2 regions of the Acidovorax sp. JHL-3 genome follow, and region 2 is predicted to be linked to the other one. Evidence: riboswitches for the same ligand, from Rfam matches in the RefSeq annotation. Region 2 holds a riboswitch; the other holds the start of a gene.
What was found. Region 2 has a riboswitch for S-adenosylhomocysteine ahead of metH (methionine synthase). Riboswitches for the same ligand answer to the same signal wherever they lie in the genome.
Positions count from the first base shown of each region.

Region 1 (15,009 bases), 480 kb from region 2:
CATGAGCACAGCGGCCTACCAGAAGTTTGCCCAAGAGACTTTCGCACGCGAGAAAGCGCTGGTAGAGAAGCTGGGGCTGGCGAAGGCGCCGTGATGCTTTATTTTGAGTAGCCTGTATTGCTTATCTGTGAAGCGATACGGCTCTCAAAGGCTTCAAGGCTGAAGTCGCCCCATCAGTCCAGGCCCAGTTCGCGGGCATCCGCCAAGTGGGCGTCCCACGCCCCGCTGAGGCGCGGGTCGGGGTCGCGGGTCAGGTAGCGGCTGCCTCGTGCGGCCCGTACAAGCAGTGCCCCGCCCGCGGCGGCCTGTAGCGCGGCCGTGCCGCGACGCTCTGAGCGCAGGGATACGGCGATCAGGGCCAGCCCAAGGCCCGCCACCATGAGGTTCTCACTGGGCAGGCGCGCTCTTGTCCGGTCGATGGCCTGCCAGTGTCGGAGTGTGTTGATCAAGTCCATACCTAACTCTAGCGCAGCTTGGGTGTGCCGGGGTACCGCCGGCCATGCCGGATGGCATCAACGTGTCGACAGCACCGCGCGCGCGACCTCCGCAAACCCCGCACCACGCTCGCCCTGCGTTACAAAACGCGGCCGGTGCGTGAGTTGCGGCACAAAGCGCGCAATGTTGGCCACGCCCACGCTGTGCGGGAAATGTTCGAACATGACCTGGTCGTTGGTGGAGTCGCCCACATACACCCAGCGGTCGATCTCGGCGTCCAGGTCGCGCCCGAACAATTCGCGCACGATCCAGCGGGCACCTTCGAGCTTGTTGTGCGCCCCAAACCAGCCGTTGATGTGGATGCTGCTCACCGTGGCGTTCATGCCCGCGTCGCGCATGATGCGCACGGCGTGGTCAATGGCGTCCTGTGGCAGATGGGTGAATTCGCTGTGGTCGATGGCGATGTCGGTTTCGCGGCCCGGCGAATCCGTGGCGCGGCGCGCACCGGGCACCTCACGCTCAATCTGCGCCAGAACCTGCTGCATGTTCGCGTAGTTGGCTGCGCGTGTGGCGGCGTCCTGTTGGTATATTTTTGATAGCTGCTCACGCTTGCTGTGATTAGGCAAGGGGCTGTTTTGATCAAAAACGTCTGCGCTGCGCTGCAGCGCCACCGCCCCGTTTTCCGCCACGATGGCATCCACGGGCCAGGTGGCGGCAAACGGCTCGCTCCAGCCCACAGGCCGGCCGGTGATGGGAATCACATGCAGGCCACTCGCCTTGAGCGCACCCAAAGCCTGCAGCGCATCGGGGGTGATGGCGCCGTCGGTGGTCAGGGTGTCGTCGATGTCGGTGAGGATGCCCAGCAACTGGCCAGGCACGGGTGCCGGCCACTCGGTCAGGGGGCGCAAAAATGCAGTCATGGCCGCCGCCGTCAGTGGTTGCTGTCCAGCGCCAACCCCGCATGCTCACGCAGCGGATGAAAGTGGATTTTCGGAAATCGTTCCTGCGCCAGCCGCACGTCATAGGGGCTGGTGCACAGGTAGGCCAGCGCATTCGCCGCGTCGTGCGACAGGCGCATGGGGTAGGCGTCGGTGAAGGCGCGCAGGTCGGCCGGGGTGTCGGCGGTGATCCAGCGGGCGCCGGTGTACTGGCAGCCTTCCAGGCGCACGTCGGCGTCGTATTCGGCCTTCAGGCGGTGCTGCACCACTTCAAACTGCAGCTGGCCCACGGCGCCCAGCAGCATGGGGCCGCCCACGTCGGGCCGGAAAACCTGAATCGCGCCTTCCTCGCCCAGCTGCGCCAGGCCCTGCTGCAGCTGCTTGGTGCGCAGCGGGTTCTTCAAAATGACGGTCATGAACAGCTCGGGCGCGAAGAAGGGCAGGCCGGTGAACTGCAGGTTGGCGCCGTCGGTGATGGTGTCGCCCAGCTGCACGCCGCCGTGCGTGGTGAAACCGATGATGTCGCCCGCGTAGGCTTCTTCTACCGCCTCGCGGCGCTGGCTCATGAAGGTGACCACGCTGGTGGGGCGCAGCTCTTTGCCAGTGCGCTGCACCTTGAGCTTCATGCCCGGTGTGTATCTGCCCGAGGCCACGCGCACAAAGGCGATGCGGTCGCGGTGGTTGGCGTCCATATTGGCCTGCACCTTGAACACCACGCCGGCAAAGCCCTCGTCTTCGGGCTGAATGGTTTTGACCACGGCCTGCTTGTTGACCTGCAAGGTGCTGGTGCGCGGGCCGGGCGGGGGCGACATGTCGACCACGGCATCGAGCACTTCCATGACCCCGAAGTTGTTCACGCCCGAGCCGAAGAACACGGGTGTGAGCTTGCCGGCCAGGAAGTCTGCGTGGTTCCATGCCGCCGAGGCACCCACCGCCAGTTCCATGCTCTCCAGCGCATCGTCAAACGACTGGCCAAAGCGCGCGCGCAGCCGGTCGGCCTCGGCCAGCGGCACCACTTCAAAGTCTTTGGGGCCGCGGTCACTGCCGGGGGTGAACACCGTCATGGTCTGCGTGCGCAGATTGATGATGCCGCCAAAGCTCTTGCCCTGGCCCACGGGCCAGGTGATGGGGCAGCAGGGCATGCCCAGTTCGCGCTCCACTTCGTCCAGGATGTCCAGCGGGTCGCGCACCTCGCGGTCCATCTTGTTGACGAAGGTGATGATGGGCGTGTCGCGCTGGCGGCACACTTCGATCAGGCGGCGCGTCTGCGCTTCCACGCCGTTGGCCGCGTCGATCACCATCAGGGCCGAATCCACGGCGGTGAGCACGCGGTAGGTGTCCTCGCTGAAGTCCTTGTGGCCGGGGGTGTCCAGCAGGTTGATGACATGGTCGCGGTACAGCATCTGCATCACGCTGGATGCCACAGAGATGCCGCGCTGCTTTTCGATTTCCATCCAGTCGCTGGTGGCATGGCGGCTGGCCTTGCGGCCCTTGACGGCGCCGGCGATCTGGATCGCGCCCGAGAACAGCAGCAGCTTTTCGGTCAGCGTGGTCTTGCCCGCGTCGGGGTGGGAAATGATGGCAAAGGTACGGCGGCGCCGGGTTTCAGAGGCGTAGGACACGGGGGTTCCAGAAGGTGGGCAGGGCGGCAAATCCCTGCTGGGGCAAACGGTGGGCCAGCACCTGAACAGCGGGGGCAGGGCGGCCGAACCCGCGATTTTACCGGGCATGTGTGTGGCCAAGCGCGGGCCCCACGCAACTGCTTTTATAATCGCCGGTATCCGAGGAGCGTTGCAGCGCCCCCAGCTACTGGCGGGGCGTGAGGCTCGGAGTCATCCAGCAACGACGCTCATCCACTTATCGTGTGGTGAGCTTTTTTTGTCTCCCCGCGTCAAGTGGCTTTTCAAACATGCTTTGGAGCACACCATGAACGCACGCGTCAACGCCCCCGTCAACACCGACTGCATCATTGCCGACATCGGCCTGGCCGAATGGGGCCGCAAAGAAATTCGCATCGCCGAAACCGAAATGCCCGGCCTGATGGCCATCCGCGAGGAGTTCGCTGCCAAGCAGGCGCTGAAAGGCGCCCGCATTACCGGCTCGCTGCACATGACCATCCAGACGGCCGTGCTGATCGAGACGCTGCAGGCCCTGGGAGCCGAAGTGCGCTGGGCATCGTGCAACATCTTCTCCACGCAGGACCACGCCGCCGCCGCCATTGCCGCCGCGGGCACGCCGGTGTTCGCGATCAAGGGCGAAACCCTGGCCGAATACTGGGATTACACGCACCGCATTTTCGACTTTGGCCCCGCCGGCAGCGAAGGCGAAGGCCCCAACCTGATTCTGGACGACGGCGGCGATGCCACGCTGCTGATGCACCTGGGCAAGCGCGCCGAAAAGGACGCCTCGCTCATCGCCAATCCCACCAGCGAAGAAGAAACCTGCCTGTTCGCCTCCATCAAGGCCAAGCTGGCCGTGGACCCGACCTGGTACAGCCGCAAGAGCGCCCAGATCATCGGTGTGACCGAAGAAACCACCACCGGCGTGCACCGCTTGAAGGAAATGTCCGCCAAGGGCAGCCTGATGTTCCGCGCGATCAACGTGAACGACTCGGTGACCAAGAGCAAGTTCGACAACCTGTATGGCTGCCGCGAGTCGCTGGTGGACGGCATCAAGCGCGCCACCGACGTGATGATCGCCGGCAAGGTGGCCGTGGTGGCGGGCTATGGTGACGTGGGCAAGGGCAGTGCCCAGGCCCTGCGCGCCCTGAGCGCCCAGGTGTGGGTGACCGAGATCGACCCCATCAACGCACTGCAGGCAGCGATGGAGGGCTACAAGGTTGTGACCATGGAATACGCCGCTGACAAGGCCGACATCTTTGTGACCACCACCGGTAACCGCGACGTGATCACGTTCGAGCACATGCAGGCCATGAAGGACCAGGCCATCGTCTGCAACATTGGTCACTTCGACAACGAAATCCAGGTCGCCAAGCTCGAAGAGCACTGCCAGTGGGAAGAGATCAAGCCCCAGGTGGACCATGTGATCTTTGCCGATGGCAAGCGCATCATCCTGCTGGCCAAGGGCCGCCTGGTGAACCTGGGCTGCGGCACGGGCCACCCGAGCTTTGTGATGTCGTCGAGCTTCGCCAACCAGACCATTGCCCAGATCGAGCTGTTCACCCACAGCGACTACTACGAAAACGGCAAGGTCTATGTGCTGCCCAAGCACCTGGACGAGAAGGTGGCGCGCCTGCACCTGAAGAAGGTGGGCGCCATGCTGACCGAGCTGAGCGACGAGCAGGCGGCCTACATTGGCGTGCCCAAGCAAGGCCCTTACAAGCCCGATACCTACCGGTATTGATTCTCCCTGAGGTGCTGCGCGCCTCGGTGGCACGCGCCACGGGCGCGGCCTCTTCGGTTTTGACCAGGCCTGCGCAGGCAGGCCTGGAGCCTCAGGCCTCAGCCCCGGGGGCGGCGCCACAAGCTGCCCGGCAAAACCGGCTTCGCGGTGGCGCTGGCTTTTGGGGCATGGCCGTTTCATGCGCAATGCAGGAGCGATTGATTTGCTCCTGAAATAATAGCTAACTGCGCTTTATATACGGGCGCCAGAGGCTCTTTTGATTCAAAAAGGATGGGCGCATGCGTGCAGATGTTTTTCTGGTGGATTTTGGCCATGCGACCACGCGCTCGCAGGCGCAGCGGCTGATTGCTGCGGGCGTGGAGTGGCGCCTGTCCCCGCTGGCCCCGTGGCAGAAGGTTGCCAAGAATGGTGACGACATACCGTCCGTGGCCGAGGTGCGGCTGCTCGACGATGCCGAGGCCAAATACATCTCGCGCGGAGGGCTCAAGCTCGAAGGGGCGCTGCGGGCCACCGGCCTGGCGGTGACGGGGCTGCGCTGCCTTGATGTGGGGCAGAGCACGGGCGGGTTCACCGACTGCCTGCTGCAGCACGGCGCGGCGCAGGTGATCGGCGTGGATGTGGGTCACGGCCAGCTGCACGACCGGCTGCGCAGCGATCTGCGCGTGGTTTGTGTGGAGGGTGTGAATGCGCGCTCGCTGACGGCGCCGGCCTTGCAGCAAGCCTGCGATCTGGCGCTGTCCGAAGTCATCGAGGCCGAAGAGGACAACGAGACCCAGCCCGAGGCGCCCTACAGCTGGATGCGCAATGGCGGGCAGGTGGACGAGGAATACGACGACAGCAACGATGCCAAGGACAAGGACATCGAGACTTTCAAGTCCGAGCGTGCGGCCCGTGCCAAGGCCCGCGAGCAGGGCACGCTGCCCATTGAGCGCCGCCGCCGCGCCGAGTGTGCCAATGTGGACATCACGCCGGTGTTTGATGTGGTGACGGGCGATCTTTCGTTCATCTCGCTCACGCTGGTGTTGCCCGCGCTGGTGCCGCTGCTGGCGCCGGGCGGCAGCCTGCTTATGCTGGTCAAACCGCAGTTCGAGCTGCAGCCCGGCCAGGTGGGCAAGGGCGGCATCGTGCGCGATGCGTCGTTGTACGCGGTGGTAGAGCAACGCATCCGCGACTGCTGTGCCGAACAGGGCCTGGTGGTGCAGGCCTGGCTGGACAGCCCCATCAGCGGCGGCGACGGCAACCACGAGTTTTTTGTTTTTGCGAGGAGGGGCGCATGACCGCAGCCAACGCACCATCCACCGGCCTGCCGGTCAGTTTTGAATTTTTTCCGCCCAAGACGCCCGAGGGCGCCGAGAAGCTGCGCGCCGTGCGCCAGCAGCTGTATGCGCAGCGGCCCGAGTTTTGCTCGGTCACCTATGGCGCGGGGGGCTCGACGCAGGAGGGCACCTTCGGCACGGTGCGTGAGATTCTGGCCGAAGGCGTCAGTGCGGCCTCGCACTTCTCGTGCATCGGTGCCACACGGCAATCGGTGCGCGAGGAGCTCGCCACGCTCAAGGCCATGGGCGTGCGCCGCCTGGTGGCGCTGCGCGGTGATCTGCCCAGCGGCTATGGCATGGGGGGCGAGTTCCACTATGCCAGCGACCTGGTCGCCTTCATCCGGGCCGAGACCGGGCGCGATTTCCACATCGAGGTGGCTGCCTACCCCGAGGTGCATCCCCAGGCCAAGTCGGCCGACGCCGACCTGCAGGCCTTTGCCGCCAAGGTGCGCGCGGGGGCTGATTCGGCCATCACGCAGTATTTTTTCAATGCGGACGCGTACGAGCGCTTTGTAGACGACGTGCGCCGCATGGGGCTGGATGTACCCGTGGTGCCCGGCATCATGCCCATCATGGGGTCATCTCAGCTGATGCGGTTTTCCGACGCCTGCGGCGCCGAGATTCCGCGCTGGATCCGGCTGCGCCTGCAGGGGTTTGGCGACGATACAGCGTCGATCCGGGCTTTCGGGCTGGATGTGGTGACCTCGCTGTGCGAGCAACTGCGCCAGCGCGGTGTGCCCAGCCTGCACTTCTACACCATGAATCAAAGTGCAACCACACTGGAAATCTGCCGGCGCCTCGGTTTGTAATGGGGCGCGGGGCCCGGCGCGTCTTGGGGCTTGGGCCGGGGCCGGTTTGCATTGTCGCTGGAGAGGGTGGATGGAACTGTCACCTCCCGGTGGGTACGTTCGTTTTTTCGCAAAGAGGTGATCGATGCAGATGTCTGACCGGATGCGGCGCTGGCGCACCCTGACGGGTTTGGGGGCGCTTGCCTGCGCTCTGGTGGCCTGCGCACCCATGCCGGTGGCGGAAACGGCGGCGCCTGAAGCGGCTGCCGCGATGCCCATCGAGCCCCGCAACGCCTGCGAGCTGGCGCAACAGCGTGGTGTGCCAAGCTCCCGGTTTTGCGCGCCGTCGGCTGGCCAGCCACTCGAGCCACCGTCCACGGCCAGACAGCCGCCTGAACCGGTTCGCAACAGTGCAGGCGGGCGCGGGGCCGACAGCGCAGAGTTGCCAGAGTCCCTGGCCGAGCCCGTGCCCGAGAGCGACCAGCAGGGCCTGGCCTCTTGGTATGGCCCGCGCTTTCATGGCCGACGCACGGCCAGTGGCGAAATCTTCAACCGCCGGGCCCTCACGGCTGCACACCGCACGCTGCCGTTTGGCACCCGGGTGTGTGTGCGCAGCCAACTTACAGGCCGCGCTGTGGTGGTGCGCATCAATGACCGTGGCCCGTTTACCGGGAACCGCGTGATTGATTTGAGCCAGGCCGCGGCCCAGGAACTGGGCATGCAGGGGCTGGGTATCAAGCCCGTGGAACTGTGGCTGCTGGAGGAAGGCGAGGGCGATTGCCCGCGGTCGCTGTCGGTGTCGGCGCCGTAGGGCGCTGACCTGGCAGGAGCCGCTTTCAGGCCCTGTCGGTTCGCCGCCCCGTCGCACCGCGGGCAGCGGCGGTCGTGGCGCTTAGCTGCCCGATTCGAGCGTGTGGGTCGCGTGCTTGTCTTGCGCCAGCAATTCCACCATCTGGGGCAGGGCGGTCTTCAAGGCGGCCTTCAGGGTGAAGGGCGGATTGATCAAAAACATGCCGCTGGCAGGCAGGCCTGGGCGCTTGACTTCACCCTCGGCGTTCTCGGTGAGTTTGCTGGATTTGACCGTGAGCGTGGCGTGCAGCCAGCTTTTGCCTGCCTTGGTGGCCATGGTTTTCAGGCGGCGCGGCAGGTCGTGTGCTTCCGGGCGCGGAATGATCGGGTACCAGACGGCATAGGTGCCGGTGGCAAAGCGCTTGAGCGAGTCGGCCGCCATGTCCAGTACCTTGGCATAGTCGCTCTTCATTTCATAGCTGGGATCGCACAGCACCAAAGCGCGGCGGGCCGGTGGGGGCAAAAATTTCTTGATGCCTTCAAATCCGTCTTCGTGCAGCACGGCCACTTGCCGGCCGGCCTCCAGCTGCGCCACGTTTCCGGCCAGCGCGCGCAGATCGGTCGGGTGCAGTTCAAACAGCTTGAGCTTGTCGTGGTCGCGCAGCAGCCGCTGGATGATGAAGGGCGAGCCCGGGTACACCTTGGTGGTGGCACCCTGGTTGAAGGCTTTCACCATGTCCACATAGGCCTGCAGCGCAGGCGTGAGGGCTGCAACGCCCGCTGCAGTGATGCGCAAGATGCCGCCACCCGCCTCACCGCTGGTGCTGGCATAGTCGCCATCGAGCCGGTACAGGCCCGCGCCCGCATGGGTGTCGAGCACCGTGAGGGCCGCGTCTTTGTCGGTGAGGTGTTGCAAAGTGGCAATCAGCACCGTGTGCTTGAGCACATCGGCGTGGTTGCCCGCATGGAAGGCGTGGCGATAACTGAACATGGCGCAATGGTAACGACTCGGCCCCTGGTTGCCGTAGTGCGCTGCGGCGTGGCGCAAAGTGGCCGGGCAGCGCGGGCCAGCGATGCTTGATTGCAATGCTATATAAAACATAGCTGTTAGCGTTTTGCTGTAAAGGGCTAGAGCCTGTTTTTATGTAAAATATCATGGGTGGCGCAGCGGTTGCCGTAGCCAGCGGGGCGGGGGCGCCGCGGCTGAGTCGCGGCACAATGGGCCGCTGTTCGGGCTGCGGGTGATGTTTTTCGCAGACAGGATGCCTTTTGTTTCAGGTCGCGCTGGTGCATGCTTCATGATGGCAGCCGTGACGGCACAGGTGCAGTCTCCTCCCCCATCCCGTTGCTGCCCCGGACGCGAGCCTGCTCTTTACCCTGCCCATGATGATCGAAAGCCCCAGTCAAACTTCTGCCAGCCGCGTCAACCATGTGGACGCGCTGCCACCGGGCACCCGCCTGGCCGAGTTTGAAATCCTGCAATTGCTGGGCGTGGGTGGTTTTGGCATGGTCTACAAGGCATTCGACCACTCGCTGCACCGTGCCGTGGCCATCAAGGAATACATGCCCTCGGCGCTTGCAGGCCGCGCGCAGGGGCAATCGCTTTGGGTGCGGTCGTCGTCCGACCAGCAGACGTTCCAGGCCGGGTTGACGTCGTTCATGGGCGAGGCGCGCCTGCTGGCGCAGTTTGACCACCCGTCCCTGGTGAAGGTGTTCCGCTTCTGGGAGGCTAACAACACCGCTTACATGGTGATGCCGCTGTACACCGGCATGACGTTCAAGCAGGCGCGCGCGCAGATGCGCACGCCCCCGCCCGAGGCATGGCTGCGCAAGATGCTGTGGTCGGTGCTGGGTGCGCTGCGCGTGCTGCACGATGGCAACACGCTGCACCGCGACATCTCTCCGGACAACATCTTCCTGCAGGACAACGGGCCACCGGTGCTGCTGGACCTGGGTGCCGCGCGCCATGCCATCAACGACCAGGGGCACAAGCACACGGCCGTGCTCAAGGTGAACTACGCCCCCATCGAGCAATACGCTGAAAGCGACGATGAATTGCGCCAGGGGCCCTGGAGCGATCTGTATTCGCTGGCCGCCGTGGTGCACGGCTGTCTGTGCAACGACACGCCGCTGCCTGCCACCTTGCGCTCCATCCGGGACCGCATGGTGTCGTTTTCGCGCGTGGCCAAGACGGTCAAGCGCCAGTTCGGGGTGGAGTATTCGGCGCCGTTTGTGGCCGCCATCGCCCAGGCCCTGGCCCTGCGCCCCGAAGACCGCCCCCAGAGCATTGATGCGTTCCTGCAGACCATGGAAATGACTTCGCCACCCGAGGGGGTGGGGCATTTTGACTTTCGGGCTGATCTGGGAGATATCTGGGTTGAGCCTGCGGACCATCCGGGCCTCGGCGTGCCTGCCCCTACGGTGGACGTGAAGTCCGCTACCAGGCAGAAGGCTGATCTGGAGGACCTGACCTACCGCTCTGCCAGGCCCGAACTGCCTGCGACTGGCGCGATCGCGCCGGATACGCAGCACAACGGTGCTGCCGAGGGGCCGGACACGGTGGCGGCTGACATGGCCGACACGGTGTTCATCGATGTTGGCGACTCGGTTTTCGAGGATGCCCACGCAGCGGACCATGCCCCGGCGGCACAAGCCTCGCGAGCCGGGCAATCTGGGCCCAAGCGCACGCGCCCGGCCTCGGGCAACGGAGCGAACAGAGAACATGGGCCAGAGCGCGCTGCCGCCGGTGCAACGGCACGGCGGCGGCCATCGCCGGTGTGGCTGACGGGTGTTGCATTGGCCTTGATCGTCGGGGCAGCGGCCCTGTGGTGGGCACAGGGCCGGTCTACGCAGCGGCCCACAGACGACATCATCACGGAACTCAAGGTGCCAGAGGTCGTGCCGGTCGCTGCCGCAGCCGGGACTGCCGCGTCGGAGCAGGTTGTGTCGGCAAATCCCTTGGGTGATGTTCCCGTGGCGGGCGGCGCCGAAAGGGAGGCGGTTGCAGGGGCTGGTGCCTTGGGCGGCGCGGCCACCGCCGAAGCGCCTGTGGCCCGCCCCACCGCGCGTGCCTTGGCCCAGCGTCGCAACACGCCCGAGCCCTCGGCTCCCGTGCCAGTGGTGGTGCAGGATGTGCCCGTGCCGCCACCCCCGCCGGCCTTGGCACCCAAGCCCGTGGTGGCACTCGTGCGTGTGGGGCCCGAGGAGGCGTGCGCTGACGCCAGCTTTCTGGCCCGCCCGCTGTGTATCTTCAATGAATGCAAAAAACCCGGCCTCACGGGGCACCCGGTCTGCGTGGACGTCCGCCGGCGGCAGGAGGCCGACGAGCAGCGTCGGCAGATGCAAAACTGACACTGCGCAGCGTTCTGGCGAGCGCCCTTGCCTAAAAAGCGCGCAGCTTCGTATAATGGCAGGCTTCGCAGCGCTTATGTGGTCCCGCGGCGAAGACTCTATCCCACCTAAGAGGCTTCCGAAAGAGAAGCACCGACCGTGGAAAAGGACCCGCCAAACCCTCTTCATAAGAGAAACTCATGACTACTACTTTCAGCGCCAAGCCCGCTGAGGTCGTGCACGAGTGGTTTGTGATTGACGCGACCGACAAGGTCCTCGGACGAGTAGCCAGCGAAGTTGCTCTCCGTTTGCGCGGCAAACACAAGGCCATTTACACGCCTCACGTCGATACCGGTGACTTCATCGTCATCATTAACGCCGCCCAGATCAAGGTCACCGGCACCAAGTCCCTCGACAAGGTGTATTACCGCCACTCGGGTTATCCCGGCGGTATCACGGCCACCAACTTCCGCGACATGCAAGCCAAGCACCCCGGCCGCGCGCTGGAAAAGGCCGTCAAGGGCATGCTGCCCAAGGGCCCCCTTGGCTACGCGATGATCAAGAAACTCAAGGTGTACGGTGGTGCTGAGCATCCCCACACCGCCCAGCAGCCCAAAGTGCTGGAAATCTAAGGAGCCTTGAGATGATTGGTGAATGGAACAATGGCACCGGCCGTCGCAAGTCCAGCGTCGCCCGCGTGTTTCTGAAAAAAGGCTCCGGCAAGATCACGGTGAACGGCAAGGACATCCAGTCCTACTTCGGCCGCGAAACCTCGATCATGATTGCCAAGCAACCGCTCATGCTGACCAACCACGCCGAAACCTTCGACGTGATGATCAACGTGCACGGTGGTGGTGAATCCGGCCAGGCTGGTGCAGCCCGCCACGGCATCACCCGCGCCCTGATCGACTACGACGCGACGCTCAAGCCCGTCCTGAGCCAAGCCGGCTTCGTGACGCGTGACGCCCGCGAAGTGGAACGTAAAAAGGTCGGTCTGCACTCTGCACGCCGCGCCAAGCAGTTCTCGAAACGTTAAGTTTCGCCTCTGCGCAAGCGCTGTCTTTGGCCGCGCTTCATGCCCATCATCCTTGCGGTGGTGGGCAGCCAAAACAACCGCCTACGGGCGGTTTTTTGTTGGTGCGTCCGTCTGGCGCGTGTGCGTGTGCAAGCCGCACAGCGAGCTGTTGGGCGCAATGCCCCCACTGAAACTGGCGTCAAAAGCCGGTCGCCTGAATTCCCGACTGGATTGCAGTAGCATTCACGGGAAATCCTGAATTGGAGTACCCCATGAGTGCAGTTGCAGAAAACATCCAGACCGAAATGCCCACCCCCATTCTGTTCACCGACAGTGCTGCGGCCAAGGTGGCAGACCTGATCGCCGAAGAAGGCAACCCCGATCTGAAGCTGCGCGTGTTTGTCCAGGGTGGCGGATGCTCGGGTTTCCAGTATGGCTTCACCTTCGACGAAATCACGAACGAAGACGACACCACCATGACCAAGAACGGTGTCTCCCTGTTGATCGACGCCATGAGCTACCAGTACTTGCTGGGCGCCGAAATTGACTACAAGGAAGACCTGCAGGGCGCCCAATTTGTGATCAAGAACCCCAACGCTGCCAGCACTTGCGGCTGCGGTTCCAGCTTCTCGGCCTGACCACTCGGGCGGGCAGATACCTCAGGCCGGGTAGACGGCCCCTAGAACACGGGCGCCTTTTGCGCCCGTGACGCTTTGGAGGTTGCCGGTTTGGCCCAGCAGCGTCTGGCGAGCCAACCAGGCAAAGGCAGCAGCCTCCACTTGCATTGCCGGCAGGCCCAGGTCATCGGTCGGCACCACCGAGACACCTGGCAACAGCGCCTGAAGGCGCTGCATCAGGTGCGTGTTCAAGGCGCCACCACCGCACACCGCCAGTATTTTGCTATTTTTTCCATAGCTGCTAGCGCTTGCTGCACAAGCGCTAGCGGTCAATTCGGTTAATGTTGCCTGCACGTCAACGGGCCGTGCCATGGGAAACCCGGCCAGCGCCGCTGCCAGCCACGCCGGGTTGAAAAGGTCGCGTCCGGTGCTTTTGGGTGGCGGCTGGTGCAAAAAAGGCTCTTGCATCAGTGTGGCAAGCAGGTTGGGAAGGACCTGGCCCTGGGCGGCCCAGGCACCGCCGCGGTCATACGCCTGGCCGGTATGCAACTGGCACCAGTAGTCCATGAGCGCATTGCCGGGGCCACAGTCAAAGCCCTGCACCGTGCCGTCGGCGCCCAGCACGCTGAGGTTGGAGATGCCGCCAATATTGAGTACCAGCACCGTCTCACCCGCACGGCCAAACACCCCTTGGTGGAAAGCGGGCACCAGCGGTGCGCCCTGGCCGCCGGCGGCCACATCGCGGCTGCGAAAGTCGGCCACCACGGCAATGGCGGTGTGCTCGGCCAGCAAGGACGGGTTGTTCAGTTGCAGGGTGTAACCCGTGCCGTCGAACTCCTGGGGCCGATGGCGCACGGTTTGACCATGGGCGCCAATGGCCTGCACGGCGCTGGCAGAAACACCGCTGCATTGGAGCAAGGTACGCACGACTTCGGCATAAGACCGGGCCAGCGCATTGCCCGCGAGGGCTGCGCGGTGCAGTTCATTGGGTCCGGGGGTGTTGAGTGCGAGCATTTCTGCTCGTAAATCAGGAGCTAAAGGCGCTGATGCATGGCCAATGATGGCCATTGTTTCGTGTGAAAAATCGGCCAGAACACCATCCACCCCGTCGAGCGATGTGCCCGACATGAGGCCAATGTACAAGCCGCGCATGTCCGATGGCCTATCGCACCAGCGCTGCGTGCCAGGTGCGGCAGCGGCTTATTCTGCGCTGGCCTGCAGCACCAGCGCGGCAGCCGACAGTTGCACGCGCATGTTGGCGGCCAGGCGATCGAAGGCGGGCCGTGCGGCAGCCGACACCGGGGCGGCGGCTTCGCTTTGCTGGGCGATGGTCTGGGGGTCCTGATGCTCCCCGTTCACGCGGAACTCGAAATGCAGGTGTGGGCCCGTGGCCCAGCCCGTGGCGCCCACGGCACCGATGGTCTGGCCCTGCTCGACGGTTTGGCCTTTTTTCACATCCATGCGGCTCAGGTGTGCGTACACGGTCTGGTGCTGGTTGCGGTGCTTCACGAAGATCACATTGCCAAAGCCGTTCTGCACCCCGGCAAATTCGACGACGCCGTCACCCACCGTGCGCACGGTGGTTCCGGTGGGGGCAGCATAGTCGGTGCCCAGATGGGCGCGCCATTTTTGCAGGATGGGGTGAAAGCGCATCTTGAAGCTGCTGCTCACGCGCGAGAACTCCACCGGCGATGTGAGGTAGGCGCGACGCATGCTTTCGCCGTCGAGGGTGTAGTAGGTTCCCTTGCTGGTGCCGGGGTCCTGGAACCACATTGCCTGATGGGTCTTGCCGTTGTTGTGGAATTCTGCGCTCAGCACGCGGCCGCTGCGCAGGGGTTCTCCGTCGGCTTCCAAGGTTTCATAGACCACCGAAAAACGGTCGGACTTGCGCAGGGAGCGGTGGAAGTCGATGCTGCCCGAGAACAGCTCTGCAATCTGAACGGCCACGGAATCGGGAATGCTGGACGCGTCGGTGGCGGCAAACAGCGAACTGCGGATCACCCCGCCCGCCAAGCGGCTGCCGGTGGTGAGGGGGGCGGTTTCGATGCGCGAGGAGAACTTTTCGCCAGTGCGCTCCACCACCAGGCGGCGGAAAGTGCCGCTGTCGTCCGGGGCCCAGCGGGCCGTCAGGCGCAGCAGACGGTGGTCGTCAGTGGTTTCGGCTGAGACCGAGCGGCCCGCACGGCCCAGCAGGTTCTGGCGAACCGATGCATCGCTGCGCAGAAAGGCAGCGGCGGCAGGGTCGGCCACGCCCATGCGCTGCAGCAACGATTCCGCGGTGTCGCTGCTGCGGGTCTGCTCGGAGCGGTACAGCGAGAAACCGGGCGCTTCCAGGGCGGCCAGCGCAGGGCTTTCCGCCAGTGATTCCACGGCGTAGCTGATCTGGCGTACCGGCAGGTCCGAAGCATCGGGTGCCAA
Region 1 covers NZ_JAFU01000001.1:1,410,333-1,425,341, forward strand. Annotated here, with positions in the region: gene K226_RS0106595 (tripartite tricarboxylate transporter substrate binding protein) at 1-94, shown strand, start outside; gene K226_RS0106600 (hypothetical protein) at 174-449, opposite strand; gene K226_RS0106605 (HAD-IIB family hydrolase) at 513-1,355, opposite strand; gene K226_RS0106610 (peptide chain release factor 3) at 1,367-2,995, opposite strand; S-adenosyl-L-homocysteine riboswitch at 3,151-3,231, shown strand; gene ahcY (adenosylhomocysteinase) at 3,300-4,736, shown strand; gene K226_RS0106620 (TlyA family RNA methyltransferase) at 5,015-6,013, shown strand; gene metF (methylenetetrahydrofolate reductase [NAD(P)H]) at 6,010-6,861, shown strand; gene K226_RS19430 (septal ring lytic transglycosylase RlpA family protein) at 6,986-7,651, shown strand; gene K226_RS0106635 (23S rRNA (adenine(2030)-N(6))-methyltransferase RlmJ) at 7,733-8,620, opposite strand; gene K226_RS0106640 (serine/threonine-protein kinase) at 9,016-10,980, shown strand; gene rplM (50S ribosomal protein L13) at 11,160-11,591, shown strand; gene rpsI (30S ribosomal protein S9) at 11,603-11,995, shown strand; gene erpA (iron-sulfur cluster insertion protein ErpA) at 12,247-12,612, shown strand; gene K226_RS0106660 (anhydro-N-acetylmuramic acid kinase) at 12,634-13,743, opposite strand; gene K226_RS0106665 (M23 family metallopeptidase) at 13,792-15,009, opposite strand, start outside.
Region 1: another riboswitch for S-adenosylhomocysteine. It lies ahead of ahcY (adenosylhomocysteinase); the one in region 2 lies ahead of metH (methionine synthase).

Region 2 (15,009 bases):
CGGGGGTCATGGCCAGGCTCTCGGTGAGGGACATGCCGATCTCATGGCACTGCAGCTGCTGGAACAGGGCGGTTTTAGCGCTGTGGTCGGGGCAGGCCGGGTAGCCGGGCGCGGGGCGGATGCCGACGTATTTCTCGGCGACCATGTCGTCGCTGGTGAGGGCCTCGCCAGCGGCATAGCCCCACAGGTCGGTGCGCACGCGATGGTGCAGGCATTCGGCAAAGGCCTCGGCCAGACGGTCGGCCAGGCTTTTGAACAGGATGGCCGAGTAGTCGTCCAGCGCGTCGATGAAGGCTTTTTCCTTCTTCTCGATCCCTAAGCCCGCCGTGACGGCAAACATGCCGGCGTAGTCGGCGATGCCACTGCTTTTGGGAGCCACAAAATCGGCCAGGCAGCGGCTGGGACGCGTCACGCCGTCGATCACATGCTTTTCGGTCTGCTGGCGCAGGCCATGCCAGGTCATGGCGACTTCGGTGCGGGTGTCGTCGGTGTAGAACTCGATGTCGTCGTCGTTCACGCTGTTGGCGGGCAGCAGCGCCATCACCCCGCTGGCGGTGAGCCAGCGGCCTTCGATGATTTTCTTGAGCATGGCCTGGCCGTCGGCAAACACGCGCGAGGCCTCCACGCCCACCACCTCGTCGGTCAGGATGGCGGGGTACGGGCCGGCCAGGTCCCAGGTCTGGAAGAACGGGCCCCAGTCGATGTATCTGGCCAGTTCGGTCAGGTCGAAGTTCTTGAACACGCGGCGCCCCAGGGCGCGCGGCACGGCGGGCTGGTAGGCCGACCAGTTCACGGGCGTCTTGTTGGCGCGCGCCTTGGCCAGTGGCCACAGGGGCGTGGCCTTTTTGTTGGCGTGCTGGGTGCGCACCTTGTCGTAGTCGGCGTTGATCTCTGCCACATAACTTTCGACGCTGTCGCCCAGCAGGCTTTGCGCCACGCTCACGCTGCGCGAGGCATCGGGCACATAGACCACGGGGCCTTCGTAGTGCGGCGCAATCTTGACGGCCGTGTGCACGCGCGAGCAGGTGGCGCCGCCAATCAGCAGCGGAATCTTCTTGATGCGAAAGTGCTCGTCTTTCTGCATCTCGCCGGCCACATACTGCATCTCTTCAAGGCTGGGCGTGATGAGGCCCGAGAGCCCCACGATGTCGGCGCCCTCGACCTTGGCGCGCGCCAGAATCTCGTGGCAGGGCACCATCACGCCCATGTTCACCACCTCGAAGTTGTTGCACTGCAAGACCACGGTGACGATGTTCTTGCCGATGTCGTGCACATCGCCCTTCACCGTGGCGATGATGATCTTGCCCTTGGTCTTGACGTCGCCCCCAGCGGCTTCGAGCTGGCGCTTTTCTTCCTCGATGTAGGGCAGCAGGTGCGCCACGGCCAGCTTCATCACGCGGGCGCTTTTCACCACCTGGGGCAAGAACATCTTGCCGGCGCCAAACAGGTCGCCCACCACATTCATGCCGTCCATGAGCGGGCCTTCAATCACATGCAGCGGGCGCCCACCCTTGGCCAGGATGGCGCGGTAGGCCTCTTCGGTGTCTTCGGTGATGAAGTCGGTGATGCCGTGCACCAGCGCGTGCGACAGGCGCTCGCCCACGGTCCTGGGGTGCTCGGGTGTGCCGCGCCATTCGAGTCGCTTGCTTTCGTCCTTGGCACCGCTCTTGGCGGTTTCGGCAATCTCGACCAGGCGCTCACCGGCGTCGGGGCGGCGGTTGAGCACCACGTCTTCCACGCGCTCGCGCAGCACGGGTTCCAGGTCGTCGTACACGCCCACCATGCCCGCGTTGACGATGCCCATGTCCATGCCCGCCTGGATGGCGTGGTACAGGAACACGGTGTGGATGGCTTCGCGCACCGGGTCGTTGCCGCGAAAGGAAAAGCTCACGTTGCTCACGCCGCCCGAGACCTTGGCGCCCGGCAGGTTCTGCTTGATCCAGCGCGTGGCGTTGATGAAATCGACCGCGTAGTTGTTGTGCTCTTCAATGCCGGTGGCCACGGCGAAGATGTTGGGGTCGAAGATGATGTCTTCGGGCGGGAAACCCACCTCGTCGACCAGGATGCGGTAGGCGCGCTCGCAGATTTCGATCTTGCGCTCGTAGGTGTCGGCCTGGCCTTTTTCGTCAAACGCCATCACCACGGCAGCGGCGCCATAGCGGCGCACCAGGCGCGCCTCGTGCCGGAACTTTTCCTCGCCCTCTTTCATGGAAATCGAGTTGACGATGCCCTTGCCCTGGATGCAGCGCAGCCCGGCCTCGATCACCTCCCACTTGGAGCTGTCCACCATGATGGGCACGCGGGCGATGTCGGGCTCGGAGGCGATCAGCTGCAGAAAGCGCACCATGGCGGCCTTGCTGTCGAGCATGGCCTCGTCCATGTTGATGTCGATGACCTGCGCGCCGTTTTCGACCTGCTGGCGCGCCACGGCCAGGGCCTCTTCGTACTGGCCATTGAGGATCATGCGGGCAAACGCCTTGGAGCCGGTGACGTTGGTGCGCTCGCCAATGTTGACGAACAAGGCGCCCTCGCCAATGGACACCGGCTCCAGGCCGGACAGCTTCATGGGGGGCAACGAAATAGCAGACATAGGGCTCACCTGTGCAGAAACAGCGGAATAACAGGTGAGCGTCGTTGCGAAGAAAAGGCCCCAAGCCTGACGGTGCCACCGTTCATCCGGTGGGCCGCTGCAACGCTCCTTGGGAGCCGGCAATTTTACGTGCAGCCCGGCCGCTCGTGCAGGGGGCCGCCGCGAGGGCGTTTCGCGCGACGGCCAGCCCGGGCGGGCCATCGCACCGAATTTAGATTAAAACCGGCTGAAAGCCTTTTGCAGAAAGCGCCAGCAGCTATGCTAAAGATAGCGACCGATTCCGACACCGGAGCAGGGGGTTTACGCGGCGCCCTGTGCCGAAGCAGGCAGCCCAAACACGCGGTCAAACGCCCAGTTGAAGACAAAGGTGTAGCAAAGAAAGAAGACGATGAGCGCAAGGTCCATCACAAAGGCCTCCCACAGGCTCACCTTGAACCACCAGGCAAACAGCGGCACCAGCGTGAAGACCAGCCCGCCCTCGAACCCGATGGCGTGCGCCACCCGGCGCGCCACGCTGCGCCCGCGCACTGTCTGGCGCGACTCCCAGCGCTCAAAGGCCCAGTTGAACACTACGTTCCACAGCACGGCAATGGCCGACGCGGCCACTGCCACCACACTGGAGTGCCCTGCGCCCTGCCCGGAGAGCTGCGCCAGCCCCGCCGTGGCCACCGCGATGGCGATCAGTTCATACAAGGTGACATAAAGCACGCGGCGCCACGGGCCCTGCAGCCCTCGGGCAGGGGTCTGGGGGGCGGCGGGAGAAGTCTGGGTGAAAGGCATGGGGCGACTTTATGTGTGTATTGCTGATATATAAAGTCAGCTTATTTCAGTTTTTTTGATAATTGCGGCCATGGCTTTTTCTTCTGACAGCGTGCAGGTGTTTTTGGCGGTGCTGGACCGGGGTTCGTTTTCGGCGGCCGCGCGCGCGCTTTCGCGGGTGCCGTCGGCCGTGAGCATGACCATTGCGCACCTGGAGGCCGAGCTCAATGTGCAGCTTTTCGACCGCAGCGGGCGCGAGCCCCGCCCCACCGCCGCCGCCCGCGCGCTGGAGCCCCAGGCTCGGCTGCTGGCCGGGCAGCTGCAGCAGCTCAACGCCCAGGCGCTGGCCCTCACCCAAGGGTTGGAAGAGCGGCTGACGCTGGCCATTGCCCCCGAGCTGCTGGCCGCCCGCTGGACGGGGCCGCTGGCTGCGTTGGCATCGGAATACCCGCTGCTGCAGGCAGAGGTGCTGGCCGCGCCGCAGGTGGATGCGCTGGCGCTGCTGCACAGCGGGCGGGCGCAGCTGGCGCTGGTGTTCGAGCGCCCCAGCATCGACGGGCGCGAGGGTTTTCAGGAGGTGGGCAGCGAAACCCTGGTGGCCGTGATGGCCAGCCAGCACCCGGTGCTGGCCGCCGCGCGCGCTGCCGCAGCCGCCCGGGGCGAGGCACCCGAGCAGGCCCAATTGCGCGAGGAACACCTCACCACCACGCGCCAGATCGTGGTGGCCAGCCGCGACCTGGCGCAGACCGACCCCCGCTTTGTGTTTGCCCGCCACCACTGGCGCACCGACAACCACCTGGCCGCGCTGGGCCTGATCGAAGCCGGGCTGGGCTGGGGCTGGCAGCCGCGTGCGCTGGTGCAACCGCGCATCGCCGCCGGGTCGCTGGTGGAGATGCCGTTTGAAAACCTCAGCAACGGCGTGGCGCTGTGGGTCGACGTGGTGTGGTCCAAAGAGCGCCCGCTGGGCCTGGGCGCAAGGCGCTTCGTGCAGCTGATTGCGCAGCAGGGTGCATCGGGTGATGCAGCATGAATATTGATGAAAAATGGCTCTTCTAGCGAATGCTAGTGATGAGTCTTTAACCGCCCCGCTGCGCCCCCATCTCCAAAGCATGACGCTCGTGCGTCAGCCTCAGGAGAAGGCCATGCGACAGCAACAGATGACGCGTTTGATCCACAGCCTGCCCCAGCTGACGCACCACCAGCGCCAACAACTGGCAAGCTCCCTGCAGGCGCTGCTCGATCACAGTCAGTCCATCGCCGTTGTAGAAACACACAACTGCGCCCCCCGAGCCTGTCCGCACTGCAGCAACTCCTTGCTCGTCAAGAACGGCTCAGCCAACGGGCTGCAACGCTTCAAGTGCCGCCAGTGCGCACGCACGTTCAATGCATTGACAGGTACACCGCTTGCGCGGCTGCATCTGCGAGACAAGTGGATGGGCCAGGCACAGGCCCTGGGCGAAGGGCTCTCGCTCAACCAGGTCGCCCAGCGTCTGGGCGTGGCGCAAAGCACGGCCTTTCGGTGGCGCCACCGCTTTCTTGCCTGCCCCAAGAGCGTGCAGGCACGCCAGCTTGTGGGCATCGCCGAGGCCGATGAGTCCTACTTCCTGGCCTCCTGCAAGGGACACAGAGGGTTGCTGCGCCGTCCTCGCCGGCGCGGCGGTAAGGCGCTGGCTGGCTGCAAGGGTTCGGAGTACACCCCGGTGCTGATGGCGCGAGACCGAGCCGGAGCAACGGCCAACCTCATCCTGCAGACGAACATGGCGGTGAGTGTGCAAGCGGCGCTCAAGCCTTTGCTGGCGCCGGACACCATCCTGTGCACCGATGGCAGCATCACGCTGGCCAGCGCCGCGCGGGCACTGGGCGTGCAGCACCAGGCGGTGAACGTAAGCCGGGGCAACCGCGTGAGAGGCCCCTGGCATGTGCAAAACGTCAATGCCTATGTCAGCAGGCTGCGCGGGTGGATGCAGCGCTTCAAGGGCGTTGCGACGAAATACCTCGACTCGTACCTGGGCTGGTTCAGGATGTTGGACCGATCAGGCCCCATGGGGCCGCAGCCCGCGCAGGTGCTGGAGGCGGCCATGGGAAATCAAGGCGTCACTAGTATTCGCTAGAAGAGCCTGAAAAATGGCTGTAGCGCTTATCTAGCAAGCGCATGAAGCTATAAACAATATAGCAATCACCATAGTGTCTTTGCGGAAAGCGCGCATTGACCCACCCGCCACATTGCGCCAAGCTGTCAGCCCAACCCCAAGAAAAACAACCATGAGCAAATCTCCCTTTCAAAGCAACAACAAAGGCCTGGCCAAGCGCTGGGCCGAATGGCAGCCTCGCCCGGCCAATGGCTCCGGCCCCAGGCCGGTCTCTCTGAAGGATTTCGATCCCGGTGCCACGCCGTTCATGGACGGCGAAAAGGCACAGGGCAAAGAAGACGTGCAGGCCCTGGCCATTGAACTCGACACGCTGCAGAACCTGCTGTATGCCGACCGGCGCTACAAGCTGCTGGTGCTGCTGCAGGGCACCGACGCTTCGGGCAAGGACGGCACCGTGCGCGGTGTGTTTGGCAGCATGAGCGCCCTCGGTGTGCACGCCGTGGGCTGGAAGGCGCCCACCGAGCCCGAACGCGCGCACGACTACCTGTGGCGCATCCACCAGCGGGTGCCCGGTGCTGGCGAGCTGACGGTGTTCAACCGCAGCCACTACGAAGACGTACTGGTGCCGGTGGTCAACGACTGGATCACGCCCGAGCAGCACCGCCAGCGCCTGGCACACATCAACGACTTTGAACGCATGCTCAGCGAGACCGGCACCGTCATCGTGAAGTTCATGCTGCACATCAGCTACGAAGAGCAGCGCGAGCGCCTGCAAGAGCGCCTGGACGACCCCGCCAAGCACTGGAAGTTCGACATGGGCGACATCGCCGTGCGCAAGCAGTGGGCCGATTACCAGAAGGCCTACGAAACGCTGCTGTCGGCCACGCACACCCCCTGGGCACCCTGGACCATCGTGCCATCCAACTCCAAAACCCACCGCAACCTGATGATTGCCACCGTGTTGCGCGAGGTGCTGCAGAACCTGGACTTGAAGTACCCGCCCGGCGACCCGGCGCTGGAGCATTTCACGGTGGAGTGACCGGGCTTAACACCATAAATGGCCAAAGTCCAATACTGGCAATCGCTTGCAGCTATGTTTTAGTGAGCAAATAGGACAACACCGGTGCGTTGGCGAATTATGCAAACCACGCATAACTCCGTAACACTCCGGCCTTGGACAGTTGGGCGGGGCAGGCATAAGCTTGCTGGCTTGACCACATCCCACAAGGAACCCCCGCCATGACGCTTTCCACCGGAACGCCCGGCAGCATCGCCACTGCACACACCCTGCCGTCGTACCTCGACGCCAACCACCTCGGTCCCTGGGGCAACTACCTGCAGCAGGTGGATCGCGTCACGCCGTATCTGGGCCACCTCTCGCGCTGGGTGGAAACGCTCAAGCGCCCCAAGCGCATCCTGATCGTGGACGTGCCGATAGAGCTGGACAACGGCACCATCGCCCACTTCGAGGGCTACCGTGTGCAGCACAACCTCAGCCGCGGCCCCGGCAAGGGCGGCGTGCGCTTTCACCAGGACGTGACGCTGTCCGAAGTGATGGCGCTGTCGGCCTGGATGTCGGTGAAAAACGCGGCTGTCAACGTGCCCTACGGCGGCGCCAAAGGCGGCATCCGGGTCGATCCCAAGAAGCTCTCGATGGGTGAGCTGGAGCGCCTGACGCGCCGCTACACCAGCGAGATCGGGTTGCTGATCGGCCCGTCCAAGGACATTCCCGCGCCGGATGTGAACACCAACGGCCAGATCATGGCCTGGATGATGGACACCTATTCCATGAACACCGGCGCCACCGCCACCGGGGTGGTCACCGGCAAGCCGGTGGACCTGGGTGGCTCGCTGGGCCGCGTCGAGGCCACCGGCCGCGGCGTGTACACCGTGGGCGTTGAGGCCGCCCGGCTGACCGGCCTGCCGATCGAAGGCGCCCGCCTGGCCGTGCAGGGCTTTGGCAACGTAGGCGGTACCGCGGGCAAGCTGTTTGCCGAAGCCGGCGCCAAGGTGGTGGCCGTGCAGGACCACACCGGCACCATCTACAACGGCAACGGCCTCGATGTGCCCGCCCTGCTGGCCCATGTGAAGGCGAGCGGCGGCGTGGGCGGCTTTGCCGGCGCCGACGCCCTGGCCCATGAGGACTTCTGGGGGGTCGACTGTGAGATCCTGATCCCGGCGGCGCTGGAAGGCCAGATCACCAAGGACAACGCGGGCCAGATCAAGGCCAAGATGGTGATTGAAGGCGCCAACGGCCCCACCACGACCGAGGCCGACGACATCCTGCACGACAAGGGCGTGCTGGTGCTGCCCGATGTGATCGCCAACGCTGGCGGCGTGACGGTGAGCTACTTTGAGTGGGTGCAGGATTTCTCCAGCTTCTTCTGGAGCGAGGACGAGATCAACGCGCGCCTGGTGCGCATCATGCAAGAGGCCTTTGCGGGCATCTGGCAGGTGGCCCAGGAGCACAAGGTGAGCCTGCGCACCGCCACCTTCATCGTGGCCTGCCAGCGCATCCTGCACGCGCGCGAGATGCGCGGTTTGTACCCCTGAAAAAAACAGTCTTCGCAAGACCAGGCTGCCCAATGGGCAGCCTTTTTTCTGCTTGTCCAGACCAGTGCACCTGGTTTCGCGTCCAGAAAGCCGGGCTTTGCCATTGGCAAAGCGAACCGCTCCAAAACCCTAGGCGCGGATCAAGGCCTCGCGGCTATGGTTAACCCTCTGCTCTCAGGACCTCGCCGAGGTCGGAGCGTTCAAGAGGAACCACCCATGATTTTGCGGCGCTGCATCCTGGTCGCCCTGAGCACCCTGCCTTTGGTCACCTGGGCGGCATGGCCCGAGCGGCCCATCACCATCGTCGTGCCCGCCGCAGCCGGCGGCACCACCGACATCGCGGCGCGCGTGCTGGCCGAGAAGATGAGCAAGGACCTCGGCACCCCCATCGTGGTGGAGAACAAGGGCGGGGGCGGCGGCAGCATCGGCACCGGCCAGGTGGCGCGCGCCAAGCCCGACGGCTACACCGTGCTGATGGGCAACATCGGCCCGGTGGCGATCAACTTCAGCCTTTACAAGCAGCTCAGCTACAAGGAGAGCGACCTGCGCGGCATCACCAACGTGATCTCGGTGCCCAACATTCTGGTGGTGCATGCCGACTCGCCCGTGCGCAGCGCGCAGGAGCTGGTGGGCCTGGCGAAGACGCGTCGGCTGAACGTATCCACCTCGGGCGTGGGCCAGTCGCCCCACATGTCCTCGGAAATGTTCCGCCAGAAGGCCGGCATCGACGTGACCCTGGTGCCTTTCCCCGGAGCGGCCCCGGCCGTGACGGCGCTGCTCGGGCAGCAGGTGGATTTCATGATCGACAACCTGCCGAGCTCGATGCCGCACATCAAGGCCGGCAAGTTCCGTGCGCTGGCCATCACCAGCGGCGCGCGCTCGGCGCAACTGCCTGATGTGCCGACGATGACTGAAGTCGGTGTGCCCATGCAGGTCACGGCCTGGTTCGGCCTGCTCGCGCCGGCCGGCACGCCCGACGCGGTGGTCGAGCGCCTGCAGCAGTCCGCGCGCAAGGCCATGCAGACACCCGACGTGCGCCAGCGCTTCGCCGAGCTTGGCGGCGTGCCCGGCGGCGAGACGCCGGCCGAGTACGACGCCTTCATCGCCCAGGAGCGCAAGAGCTGGGCCCAGATCGTCAAGGCGGCGGGTCTGTCCCTCGAATAACCCGACCAGGACCAGCCCGCGCACGTCCTGCCTTCCACCCTGCTTCCCCGATTCCATGCACCACGACATCGAACACCTGCTGGCCAAGCCCTTCGGCTCGCTGCCCGAGCTGATTGCGCAGCAGGCCGCGCACCGCCCCCGCCATACCGCCCTGGTCCTTGGCGCACAGAGCCTCGACTACGCCGCGCTGCGCGCGGGCATGGACCGGGTGGCCCGCAGCCTGCAGCAGGACGGCTTCGGCCCTGGCGATGTGGTGGCGATCTGCGCCGGCACCTCGGTCGAGTATGTGCTGGCCTTTCTCGGCGCGCTGCGCGCTGGCGTGGCGGTGGCACCGCTAGCGCCGTCGTCCACGGCCGAACATCTGAGCGCGATGCTGGATAACTGCGGCGCGCGCCTGGTGCTGCGCGACCGCGAGGTCGCCGCGCAATGGCCGCTGCACGCGGGCGCGGCACTGCGCTGCGTAGCCCTGGACGATGCGGCCGAGGCGGGCGAACCCTGGTCCCGATGGCTGCCCCCCGGAGATGCGGCGCCTGCGCCCATTGCGCCCGAGCCCGAATGGGCGTTCAACGTGATCTATTCCTCGGGCACCACGGGCATGCCCAAAGGCATCGTGCAGTCCTGGGCCATGCGCTGGGCGCATGTGCGACGTGCCGTCTCCAATGGCTACGGGCCCGATGCCGTCTCGCTGTGCGCCACGCCGCTGTATTCCAACACCACGCTGGTCGCGGCACTGCCCACGCTGGCGCTGGGCGGCACGCTGGTGCTGATGCGCAAGTTTGACGCTGCGCAGTACCTGGCGCTGGCACAGCAGCACGGCGCCACGCACACCATGCTGGTGCCCGTGCAGTACCAGCGCCTGATGGCCTGCCCCGACTTTGACCGCGCTGACCTGAGCCGGCTGCAGCACAAGTTCTGCACCAGCGCGCCGTTCAGTGCCGCCCTCAAGGCTGAAGTACTGCAGCGCTGGCCGGGCCGGCTCATCGAGTACTACGGAATGACCGAGGGCGGCGTACGCTGCGAGCTGCACTGCCACGATCACCCCGACAAGCTGCACACCGTGGGCCGCCCCGGCGAGGGCGCCGACATCCGCTTCATCGACGAACAGGGGCGCGAGCTGCCGCCCGGCGAGCAGGGCGAGATTGTCGGCCGCTCGGCCGGCATGATGAGCGGCTACTACCGCCTGCCCGACAAGACGCGCGAGGCCGAGTGGTTTGACAGCGAAGGCCGGCGCTACATCCGCAGCGGTGACGTGGGCCGGCTGGATGCGGACGGCTTCATCGTGCTCGGCGACCGCAAGAAGGACATGATCATCACGGGCGGCTTCAACGTCTATCCAAGCGACATCGAAAGCGTGCTGTCGCAGCACCCCGCCGTGGCCGAATGCGCGGTGATCGGCGTGCCCAGCGAGCAATGGGGTGAGACCCCCGTGGCCTACGTGGTGGCGCGGCCCGGCACGCAGTCCACCGCCGAGGAACTGCGCGACTGGCTCAACGCCCGCGTGGGCAAGACCCAGCGCGTGGCTGCTGTGCAGCTGGCAGAACGCCTGCCACGCAGCGAGATCGGCAAGGTGCTCAAGCGCCAGCTGCGCGAGCAGTATGTGCAGGCTGCCCCTACGGTCGATTGACTTTTTTATCCACAACGATCAGGAGACCGCTATGCCCTTGCCTACTTCCTCGCGGCTGCGCCGCGCCATGCTCGCCAGCCTGGCGCTGGGCGCCACCGCCCTGCTGATGCCCGCCGCACAGGCCGCGGACCCCTGGCCCGCCAAGCCGATCCAGCTCGTGATTCCCTACCCGCCCGGTGGCAGCGCCGACCTGCTGGGCCGGCCGCTGGCCGTGCAGCTGCAGCAACAGCTGGGACAGCCGGTGGTGCTGGAATACAAACCCGGCGCCGGCGGCACGCTGGCCACGCAATACCTGGCGCGCGCCAAGCCCGACGGCTACACGGTGCTCATGGTGCTGGCCGCCCATGCCATCAACGACAGCCTCTACCCCAAGCTGCCCTACGACACACGCAAGGACTTCGCGCCCGTGTCGCTGGTGGCCAACCTGCCGATGGTCGTGGCGGCCAGCGGCAAGCTGCCCGCGAAGAACATGCAGGAGCTGATCCAGGCCGCCAAGGCCGCCCCGGGCAAGCTCACCTTTGGCTCGGCCGGCAATGGCAACACCGGGCATCTTGCTGCCGAATATTTCAGCAGCATCGCCGGGGTCAAGATGACGCATGTGCCCTACAAGGGCAGCGCCGGCGTGGTCAATGCCATGCTGGCCGGCGACATCGACCTGACCTTCGACAGCATCTCCACCTCCATGCCGCACATCCGCGGCGGGCGCATGCATGCGCTGGCCGTCACCAGCCCCCAGCGGTCGGCGCTGGCGCCCGAGGTGGCGACGGTGCAAGAACAGGGCATCGCCGGATTTGACGTGACCGGCTGGTACGCGTTGATCGCGCCGGCCGGCACGCCGCCCGAAGTCACCCAGCGCCTGAGCCGCGAGATCGCCACCGCGCTGCGCCAGCCCCAGCTGCAGGCGCAGCTGGCCGCCGGCGGCTACGAGCCCGTGGGCTCCACGCCCGAGGCGCTGCAGGCGCACATCGAGCGCGAGATCACGCGCTGGGCCGCCGTGGTCAAGTCCACGGGCGCAAAAGTGGATTGACACCCTCCTGAGCCGCTACGCGGCTTCTCCCCGCTCTCGGCTTCGCCGGGCATGGGGCGCAGCCAGCGCGGCGGGGCGGCCCTTGCGCAGCTGCCCGCGCCGGGGCCGTGCCATGCGGGCCCGCCATGAACAACTGACAATCCACGCCATGCAACACCAGTCCACTGATCACGACAACATCCCCGCCAGCCCCTTCGCTGGCGAAGCCCCCGACATGTTCTTTGGCCTGCCCATGGCCATGGCACGCGCCATGGCACTGCGCGGCGAGCGCATCGGCAACGACATGGCCCAGGTGCGCATGGGCTTCCAGGCGAACCAGGCCAACAGCCGCGGCGAAGTGCATGGTGGCGCCATCGCCACCTTGCTCGATTGCACCCTGGCGGCGGCTGCGCGCGCACACGACCCCGCCGCCCATGGCGTGGCCACCATCGACCTGACGCTGCATTACGTCGCGGCGGGCAGCGGTGACCTGATCGCCACCGCGCGTTGCGAGCGGCGCGGCCGCTCCATCAGCTTTGCCCGTGGTGAAGTGCGCGCCGAGGACGGCACTCTGGTGGCCATGGCCACCGGCAGCTTCAAGCTGATCGCCCGCGCGCCGGCACCCGCAAAGGCGTAAGCCGTTCAGGTCGGCTGCACGCCGGCGGCCTGCAGCAGGCGGCCCCAGACCGGCGCTTCCTGCGCCCACAGCCGGGCGAATTTCTCGGGGGTATCGTCATCCACCGGCACAAAGCCTGCGGCGATGATGCGTGCCATGCCCTCACGGCTGGCCACGGCGTGGTTAGCGGTCTGCGCCCATTGCCGGGCCACGTCGGCCGGCATACCCTTGGGGCCCGCGATCGCCAGCCAGCCGACGAGTGACAGGGCGTCCTGCGGGTAGCCCGCCTCGGCAAAGGTGGGAACGTCGGGCAGCAGCGGCACGCGGCGCGGGCCGGTCACCGCCAGCGCGCGCAGCTTGCCAGCATCGATGTGTGACTTGAGCGACAGCAGGCTGCCCATGCCGATCTTGACCTGCCCGCCCAACAGGTCCTGCACCATGGGCGCCTCGCCCTTGTAGGCCACATGGGTCATGTCGGCGCTGGCCACCTCGCTGAGCGTGGTGCAGGCCAGCTGACCATGCGAGCCAATGCCGTAGGAGCCGTAGGACAGTTTGCCCTTTTGGGCCTGGATCCAGGCCATGAACTCCTGCAGGTTCTGCGCGGGCGTGTCGGCCGTGACCACCAGTGCAATCGGTGCCAGGCACACGCGCACCAGCGGGGTCAGGTCGGTCAACGGGTCGTAGGGCGTCTTCTTGTACAGGTACTTGCTGGTCAGCATCGACGAGGTGGTACCCAACAGCGCCGTCATGCCGTCGGGCTGTGCCTTGACCACCGCCTCCCCAGCGATCAGCCCGGCCGCGCCCGGCTTGTTGTCGACCACCACCGACTGGCCGAAGCGCTGCCCCATGCGCTCGCCCAGCACACGGGCGATGACGTCGGTGGCACCGCCTGCGGCAAAGGGCACTACCACCCGCAGCGGGCGGGTGGCAAAGGGGGTCCTGGTCTGCGCCTGCGCGCCCAGCGGACCGCCGGCGGCAGCACTGGCCGCCAAAGCCAGCAGCTGGCGCCGGCTCCATCCAGGGGGGTTGGCTTGGTGGGGCATCGTGCTTGTCCTGGTTGGGGTGGTTGGGGTCAGTCCATGGAGATCTTGGCCGCCTCGGCCACGCTCTTCCAGTGGGTGGCGTCCTTGTCGATCTGGGCCTTGAAATCGTCGGGCAGCGAGCCCACGGGAATCAATCCCATATCCGTCAGGCGCTTGTTCAGTTCGGGGGACTTGACGATGGACGCCACCTCGGCGCCCAGCTTGTCCACGATGGCCTTGGGCGTGCTGGCGGGCAGGAACATACCAAACCAGCCATTGGCCTCCAGGCCAGGGTAGCCGGCCTCGGTCATGGTGGGCACCTGTGGCAGCGCGGGATGGCGCTGGGCGCCGGTGATGGCCAGGATGTTGACCTTGTCCGACTTGATGTGCGGATAAGCGGCCGTGGCATCGACGAATGCCAGCGTCAGCTGCCCGCCCAGCAGAGCTGCCATCTCGGGCCCAGAGCCCTGGTAAGGGATATGGGTGATGTCGATGCCGGCCTTTTGCTTGAAGCGCTCGCCATTCATGTGCGACGAGGTGGCGTTGCCGTAGCTGCCAAAGTTGAACGTGCCGGGTGCGGCCTTGGCCTTCTGAATGAACTGCTCCAGCGTGGTCACGCCCGAGCTGCGCGGAACCATCAGCAAGTCGGCCGACTTGGCGACCTGCGACACCGGGGCCAGATCACTGAGCTTGTAGGGCACCTTCTTGTACAGCGCGGGGATCTGCACCACGGTGGTGATGCCCATGAGCACGGTGTAGCCATCGCCGGGCGCCTTGGCCACGGTGTCATTGCCCAGGATGCCGCTGGCGCCGGGCTTGTTTTCCACCACCACGGCCTGCCCCCAGCGCTGGCCCAGTTGCGTGCCGATCAGGCGGGCGATGGTGTCGGTGCCGCCCCCGGCGGGGTAGGGCACGATGAGTCGAATGGGTTTGTTGGGGTAGCTGTCTTGCGCCTGTGCGCCGCCCATGCCGCAGGCTGCGGTCAGTGCGATCAGAGGTAGAAGCTGGACGAGGGTCTTGCGCCGGGTAAATGCCATGGTGATGTCTCCTTGGGTTGGTGTGGTTCGGTGATGTGTTGCCGACGGTCCGTCAAAAACCGGCGCAACCCATCGGCGGGACGCCGAGCAAGGGCCGCCCCGCAGTGAGGGCCGTCCCCCCTGGGGGAAGACACGAAGCGGCTCAGTGGGTCAAAGCGTTCTTGCGATGATTTCTTTCATGATCTCGTCGCTGCCACCGTAAATACGGCCGATGCGGGCGTCGGTCCAGGCGCGGCCCACCTGGTATTCGGTCATGTAGCCATAGCCACCGTGCAGCTGCAGGAATTCGTCGAGCAGGCGGTTTTGCAACGCCGTGGCGTTGAGCTTGACCATGGCGGCGCGCTCAGGTGTCAGCGCGCGCTTCAAATGCAGCTTTATGCATTCGTCCACAAACGTGCGCAGCATGGTGGCCTGGGCCTTGGCCTCGGCCAGCTTGAAACGGGTGTTCTGGAAATCAAAGACGGTCTGGCCGAAGGCCTTGCGCTCGCGGGTGTAGTCGATGGTTTTTTGCAGGAACGACTCAATGCAGCTGGCCGCGCGCACTGCCA
Region 2 covers NZ_JAFU01000001.1:932,942-947,950, reverse strand. Annotated here, with positions in the region: gene metH (methionine synthase) at 1-2,590, opposite strand, end outside; S-adenosyl-L-homocysteine riboswitch at 2,620-2,707, opposite strand; gene K226_RS0104310 (PACE efflux transporter) at 2,891-3,370, opposite strand; gene K226_RS0104305 (LysR family transcriptional regulator) at 3,441-4,379, shown strand; gene K226_RS0104300 (IS1595 family transposase) at 4,492-5,460, shown strand; gene K226_RS0104295 (phosphate--nucleotide phosphotransferase) at 5,612-6,478, shown strand; gene K226_RS0104290 (Glu/Leu/Phe/Val dehydrogenase) at 6,679-7,992, shown strand; gene K226_RS0104285 (tripartite tricarboxylate transporter substrate binding protein) at 8,209-9,156, shown strand; gene K226_RS0104280 (class I adenylate-forming enzyme family protein) at 9,212-10,780, shown strand; gene K226_RS0104275 (tripartite tricarboxylate transporter substrate binding protein) at 10,812-11,807, shown strand; gene K226_RS0104270 (PaaI family thioesterase) at 11,956-12,423, shown strand; gene K226_RS0104265 (tripartite tricarboxylate transporter substrate binding protein) at 12,429-13,445, opposite strand; gene K226_RS0104260 (tripartite tricarboxylate transporter substrate binding protein) at 13,475-14,461, opposite strand; gene K226_RS0104255 (acyl-CoA dehydrogenase family protein) at 14,612-15,009, opposite strand, start outside.